Regions from separate parts of the Alkalibacterium sp. m-11 genome, predicted to be linked through region 1. Evidence: riboswitches for the same ligand, from Rfam matches in the RefSeq annotation. Region 1 holds a riboswitch; the other holds the start of a gene.
What was found. Region 1 has a riboswitch for lysine ahead of ACYQ2O_RS01575 (aspartate kinase). Riboswitches for the same ligand answer to the same signal wherever they lie in the genome.

Region 1 (3,425 bases):
CTGTAGAAGTGATTTTACATATCTCGAAAAACTTCAAAAAAACGAAGTTTTTTAAACATGCCTTCTTATACTTCTCGTTGCTTTACTGGATCTGTTATAAAGCTGTTTAATCCAGACAAGGATTGGATTATATTACCTTCATCGACAGAAATCATCATACGAGCAACGAGAAATTTGGGAAACATAATTTTTCATAGATTATTGGGAGTTACCACTTTAGTTAATTCTGCGACTGTTCTATGTTCTTCTGCAAGAGATGTGGTAATGACTGCACAATCGTCTATGTCTGCCACTTTAGCAAACGTGACTTCATTAAATTTAGTCGGGTCTGCTAATACATACGTCGCATTTGACTGTCGGATGGCTTTTTTCTTCACAGCTGCCTCTTCAACATCCGGTGTAGTAAAGCCTGCTTCTGGATCGACACCATTCATACCCAAGAATGCTTTGGTAAAATGGTATTCTCCCAGCTGATCTGCCGCAACTGATCCGATGACCGCTTTTGTCCGTTTCTTAATGCGCCCGCCGATAAGTATCGCTTCGATCTGGTAATCGGCCAGACGTGCTGCATGGGGCACACCATTCGTTACTACCGTAATATCCTTATCCGCAAGCAGTGGTATCATCTCATAGGTTGTCGATCCTGCGTCCAGAAAAACCACCTCATGTTCTTCAATCAGTGCAATTGCTTTTCTGGCTATCGCCTGCTTCTCATGAGTGTTTTTGACTGTTTTGTCTTCCATTGATGCCTCATCAGTCGGCTGACGCTTTCTTCTGGCTCCTCCATGAATACGTACCAGCCTGTCCTGATTTTCAAGCTCGGTCAAGTCCCGTCTAATTGTGGATTCAGAATGGTTAAGTTGATCGATCAGTTCTTGTACTGTGATCGTATTTTTTTCATTCAGCACCTTCAGTATATAAGCATATCTGTCTTCTGTAAGCACTTACCTCACCTCTTCACTATTGAATTTTAACATATAAAACGGTCACAAACAATATTAAACGGTCACTTTCAACCAAAACCATTCATAGTTACATAATGACTGAACTACTAGTCGATTGTTCTCTCTAGAAAATGCAATTAATTCAAAATAACATTTTACATCTCTAAGCATATTTGATAAGCTATTAATCAGGAACATTAAATTTATACAATTAAAGATTAGAACTGGATGAGGCGCGGAAATCATGAGTACTTATTTCATAAAGACCTGTAAGTCTGAAATAAGGAAAGGGAAATCTGCCGAAATGACTTATTATTTACAGAGGATAAGTTGTTGGGTTGCATATGAACAATATGCAGACTGCCGCATAGCGTGTGCTTAACGGAGTGCTTCCACTTGTTTATGATAGGTTATTTAAAACAAGTCGGCATTCCCGGCTTGTTTTTTTTATAGTCAAAAAGCTGCACGGTTGAAGCCGTCCGTTTTATCCAATCTGATAAAGGAGCGCCTATGAAAAGAAGTGTACTAAAGTTCGGTGGATCAAGTGTGGCCGACTTCTCAAAAATAAAAAATATTGCGCAGTACATTAAGGAGCGTGTAGAAGCTGACGAGCAGCTAGTTGTCGTTGTCTCTGCTATGGGAAAGACTACTGACCAGCTTCTGGCATCAGTTAATGAACTGACATCTAAACCGAATGACAAAGACCTAGCGATGCTTCTGACGACAGGTGAACAGCAGACCATCTCTTTCCTGTCGCTGGCACTCAATGATCTGAACGTCAACGCCAAACCGCTCACAGGCTACCAGGCCGGCATCGAAACGATTGGTAAACACCTTAAAAGTAAGATTTCATCAATCAAGACTGATCTGCTTGAACAGTTGTTTGAAGAGCAGAACATACTGATTGTAGCCGGATTTCAAGGATTCAATAAGGCCGGTGAACTGACGACCCTTGGCAGAGGCGGATCCGACACGACCGCTGTTGCCATTGCATCCGCCCTTGACTGCCCATGTGAGATTTACACCGATGTGACTGGAGTCTTTTCTACAGATCCTCGTGTCTATCCTGAAGCCAAGAGATGGGACACGATCTCTTTTGAAGAAATGATGGAAATGTCAGCTCTTGGTGCCGGTGTACTGGAGACTAGAAGCGTGGAACTGGCCAATAATCACAATATCCCTATTTATCTTGGAAAAACACTCTCTAATGAGAAAGGAACATGGATCGTGCCGAATGATCAAATGCTCGAAAGAAAAGCCGTGACAGGTGTAGCTCTGGATAAAGAGATGGCTCACGTCACTATCACCTACCCTAACGAAAGTCAGTCCTTCCTGCATGACTTGTTCATCAAACTGGAAGAAGCTGAAATCAATATCGATATGATTTCTCAGATTCAGAATCAGGATGGCCTTCAGCTGTCATTTACATTCAAGGAATCTGAAGAAAGAGAACTGAACGAACTGTTCGACTCGCTTAAGTCGGATTATGATCATCTCTATGTTAAAATCGAAACAACTTACTGCAAAGTATCAGTCATCGGGGCAGGAATGAGAGACATGACTGGTATCGCATCAAAAATTTTTAAGACTTTGATAGAATCTGATATCCCCTTCTATCAGGTCACTACATCAGAAATTAGTGTCTCCTATGTAGTCGATGGAGAAAACGGTGAAAAAGCCACACGTATACTCTGTCAGACATTTGATTTATAAGAAAAGCTTCACGTACCGCTAAGCCTCGACAAGAAAATACCTTAGTATCTGTTCGAGCTTCAGCTCTTACAGATATACTTGAGATCGACCGAGCGATAGCGAGTAGACCTTACAAGTTGTAGTGCTTTAGCACGTACAACTATTGTTGTGATCGACCGAGCGATAGCGAGTAGACCTTACAAGTTGTAGTGCTTTAGCACGTACAACTATTGTTGAGATCGACCGAGCGATAGCGAGTAGAGGAAATGTGCCCCGAATTGCTGTGACTCTAGCATTTCCAATGCGTAGAGACAGAGTATGCGGAAGAAGAGCATCCTGCGCAATGGGTACATTTATCTTTTTCTCGAGAGGCTGGTACGTCCTTACAAGTTGTAGTGCTTCAGCACGTACAACTATTGTTGTGATCGACCGACCAACGGGAGTAGTTAAGCTAGACAACACTTCAACACTTTGAAACTTATTTTTTGATTTATAAGAATTGCGAAAGGATGATTTAACTATGGTATCACTAGCTCTAGTCGGAGCGACCGGCTTAGTCGGTCAGACCATGCTTCAGCTCCTGGACGAGGAATTAATTCCTTTTGATTCCCTTACCCTGTATTCATCAGCCCGTTCAGCTGGAAAAGAAGTAACCTTTAAAGGAAACACGTATATAGTAGAAGAACTGACAGAAGAACACGTCAGAAACAGTCAGTATGATTACGTGTTGATGTCTGCCGGAGGAGGAACAAGTCTCGAGTACGCTCCTATCTTTGAAGAAACAGGTGC
Region 2 (3,425 bases), on a different contig from region 1:
CCCAATCGTCTTCGCAATCAGGATTTCCTGCTCTTTGTTCGGGTAGATGCGGAACTTATAGGCTTTGTGTCTCATTGATTTCCACCCCCTTTAAATGATATACTTATTGTATCATTTTAGATATTATTTGTATATCATTAAGGAGTGAAAACAATGGAAAAGCAATCAGTTATTTTACGATTTCCGAAGACATTGCTCGATAGGGTGGACAAGTACAAAGAGCAGAAAGGGTTCGGTACTCGTACTCAAACAATTTTTCACTTGATTCAAACAGCACTCGAACAATCGGACAATCGGGACGGCTAAAGCCACCCCGTGTCCGAAGCCGATTCATCCCCCACTTTACACTTCGTAAGAAGTGGGGGTCTTCTCGGCTATTTTAGATAAAACGGAAATGACCGCTATGGCAATTGCATAAGGCAGCTGCGTGTTGACGTGGTCGAGCAGATTCGACCCTGCTCCCCTTGACGATAGAATGGTCGTATCTGAAATCGGTGAAGCGTGGTCCCCAAAGATTGCACCGGTCAGTACGGCTCCAGCTGACATAACGATGAAGTCGGCATTTCCAGGATCCATAGCAGTTGCCAGAGGAATAGCCAGCGGCATCAGGATACCCATTGTACCGTATGACGTCCCTGTCGCAAATGAAATGACAGCTCCCAGAAGGAAGATGACTGTCGGCAGCAGGAATGCTGGAAGTGTATCACTTAACAGCGACACAAGGTAGTCTGCAGTTCCGAGTTCACCCATCACGCCTGAAAGAGACCAAGCCAGTAATAATATGACACCAGTGATCATAAGGGTCTTCATTCCGGATACCCATATATCGATTCCTTTGCCAAAACTGAAATGACCTTTAATGACACCCATTACAAGGGCAATAATGCTGGCGATCAGTGCAGCCTGGAACAGGACGACAGATGCATCAGATGTACCAAATGTTTCTCTTAATGCAACAAATGAGAAAGGAGCATTCTGAACAGTCTGAATAAGTGCAGTGTTGTCTGAAGCTAGAATAGCCTGACGCCCGTCTGTGTAGAAACCGATAAAACTGAATAAAATCAGTGCACCGATTGGAACAAGCGCACTCCAGATCGATGGAGTACCTTTGGCTACAACTTCCAGTTCTTCTTCCTCACTCTCAAGCGTTGCTCCTTGAGCGATCAGTTGATGTGTATCTCGTGCACGTTCCTGAGCTTTTTTCATTGGACCGAACTCACGTAGAGTCATTGAGGTCAGAGCAACGAAAAAGAGCATCAGAATATTGTAGAAGCGGTATGGAATCGTCTGAAGGAAGACGCCATACGCATTTACTTCCTGACCGATCGACAGATACGCATCATTGATCAGTCCGACTTCATAGCCGATCCAGGTAGAAATAAGAGCGATCCCGGCAATTGGTGCGGCTGTTGCATCAATCAAGAATGCCAGACGTTCGCGGGAAATCTTCATTTTATCTGAAACAGGACGCATGATCGGTCCGACTATAAGCGCATTGGCGTAATCATCAAAGAAGATCAGTAGGCCCAGAGTCCATGTGATCAGCTGAGTACTGATCGGTCCTTTAGCCTTTTTAGCCAGAGCTTCGGCGATAGCTCGAGCGCCACCAGAACTGGTGATCAGAGCAATCAGCCCCCCAATAACCAGAACCTGCAGAATGATTCCCGCATTCCAGGGATCAGCCAATGAGTTCAGGATGTAATCAATGATATCCGTAAATCCGAAAATGATACCGGTCAAGATATTTGCTCCACCTGCATACTGAGCAATGATCGTTCCGGAAAACACACCCAGAAACAGTGACAGGACCACATTTTTTGTAAGGAAAGCCAAAGCGATAGCAACAAGAGGCGGAATCAGTGTGACTGCTCCAAGTTTTGAAGCCATGCTCCCTCCTGTTTCAGCTGCAGATACGGTGCTGGGGGTAAAACTGACCAGTCCGATTAATATAAACCATTGTAATTTTCTTTTCATGATATATCTCCATTTCTATTATTTATAAATAGAAAAAAGCACCCAGGAACACGCCCCTGAATGCTTGAAAAAACATTGACTAGGATAGTGCTCCACGTAAACGTGACAGTCATACGCCTGTTAAACGTATGCCCAGGAGAACCGGTTAACCACCTGATTCCCTTCGGCAAAGAACCCTTTCGTGACTGGTCAGCGGGTGTCCCCTCTCAGTCCTTACTCTTTTTCTTCGCGCCTCTATCTTTTCTATTTATACAACGCTTATTAGTCTACACGTTTCCAGCATGTTTTTCAACCGGATTTTTATTAATTCTGATGAGTCATGTCTCAGAAAACGTTTTATCATTGGTAAGACAGACCGGCAGCGGTCTGTCCACATTATTGAACACAAGATTAATCTTGCTTGATTTTCATTCTGGAGAACAGTCAGGTTGTTTTTAGACTGATTTCTGATCACTCGTCATCCATTCCTTCAGCATGTCGATCAGCTCGTCACTGCTTCTGACAATTTGCCCCCTTTGCTTGACCAGACCGACTGTGTAGAGATTGATATATGAAAATGGAGACTCGGCTATTTCATCCAGTGCCTCAATTTTCTCTTTATTGTTTCCTGCTCCTTGTCGAATATCAGTGTAAATCCCAATGATTGGTTTTTCCAGTGCATAGAAGTATCCGATCTCTGACGCGACTCCGGCATCGACTGTGACGCCGTCGAGTACAGCAACTAAGATGTCGGCTTTTTTCAAGTACGCATTGTCTCCATCGGCGATCTGGATGCTGCTGGCATAATTGCTCTTGTCATTGATCGCCGCGTTCTCCTGAGGCAGATAGACGTCAATATTCTCCTCAAATGCTTCTCTGATTTTATTGACGACGTATGTATTGTAGTGCTGCTCCATTTCAGTGAACAGTGGCGAGGCGAAATATAGGTGTTTGGTCATTTGACTAGTCCTTTCCTTTTTCGGCTGAATTTGTTTTAAGAAATGTGTTAAGACCTTGTACTGTGAAACAGGTCGGGTCCTCCAGCCTTTTTATAATTCCGTTTCACTCTAGTTTAACACAATTTTCCGACGTGAACTGCCTTATTCCTGTGCTTGAATCGAGTTCAGTAAGGAGATGAGCGGCTGAACTAAACCGTACTGGAATCGAGTCGAGTTCAGATAGGGATAACTCGTGTAAACTTTATTTTCATAGCCTATCAGTGGAGTTCAATCGATAAACCTATTCTGAACTAGAGCGTGTTTTCGGATTCTCAACATATAGAAAAGACCCGTCTTCATTAATGGAGAAACGGGTCTCTAGTCTATTTATCCTGCTAATACGACTTGCTCATTGCTCCATCGACAAGGATGGTCTGTCCTGAGACATAGGTGTTGACGCCAGAAACCAGGAAAGCTGCCATCTTGGCAAATTCTTCGGGTTTACCGTATCGGCCCGCTGGAATCTGGTTTTCA

Region 2: linked by a shared signal. The riboswitch ahead of ACYQ2O_RS08340 (Na+/H+ antiporter NhaC family protein) and the one ahead of ACYQ2O_RS01575 (aspartate kinase) in region 1 are both predicted to bind lysine.

Annotation. Positions count from the first base shown of each region.
Region 1 is NZ_BAAGIR010000006.1:42,646-46,070, reverse strand. It holds gene ACYQ2O_RS01580 (DeoR/GlpR family DNA-binding transcription regulator) at 192-944, opposite strand; lysine riboswitch at 1,165-1,344, shown strand; gene ACYQ2O_RS01575 (aspartate kinase) at 1,455-2,657, shown strand; gene ACYQ2O_RS01570 (aspartate-semialdehyde dehydrogenase) at 3,157-3,425, shown strand, end outside.
Region 2 is NZ_BAAGIR010000078.1:186-3,610, forward strand. It holds partial or broken gene ACYQ2O_RS08330 (helix-turn-helix domain-containing protein) at 1-75, opposite strand, end outside; gene ACYQ2O_RS08335 (hypothetical protein) at 154-306, shown strand; gene ACYQ2O_RS08340 (Na+/H+ antiporter NhaC family protein) at 343-1,974, opposite strand; lysine riboswitch at 2,052-2,219, opposite strand; gene ACYQ2O_RS08345 (nucleoside 2-deoxyribosyltransferase) at 2,409-2,912, opposite strand; gene ACYQ2O_RS08350 (SDR family oxidoreductase) at 3,287-3,425, opposite strand, start outside.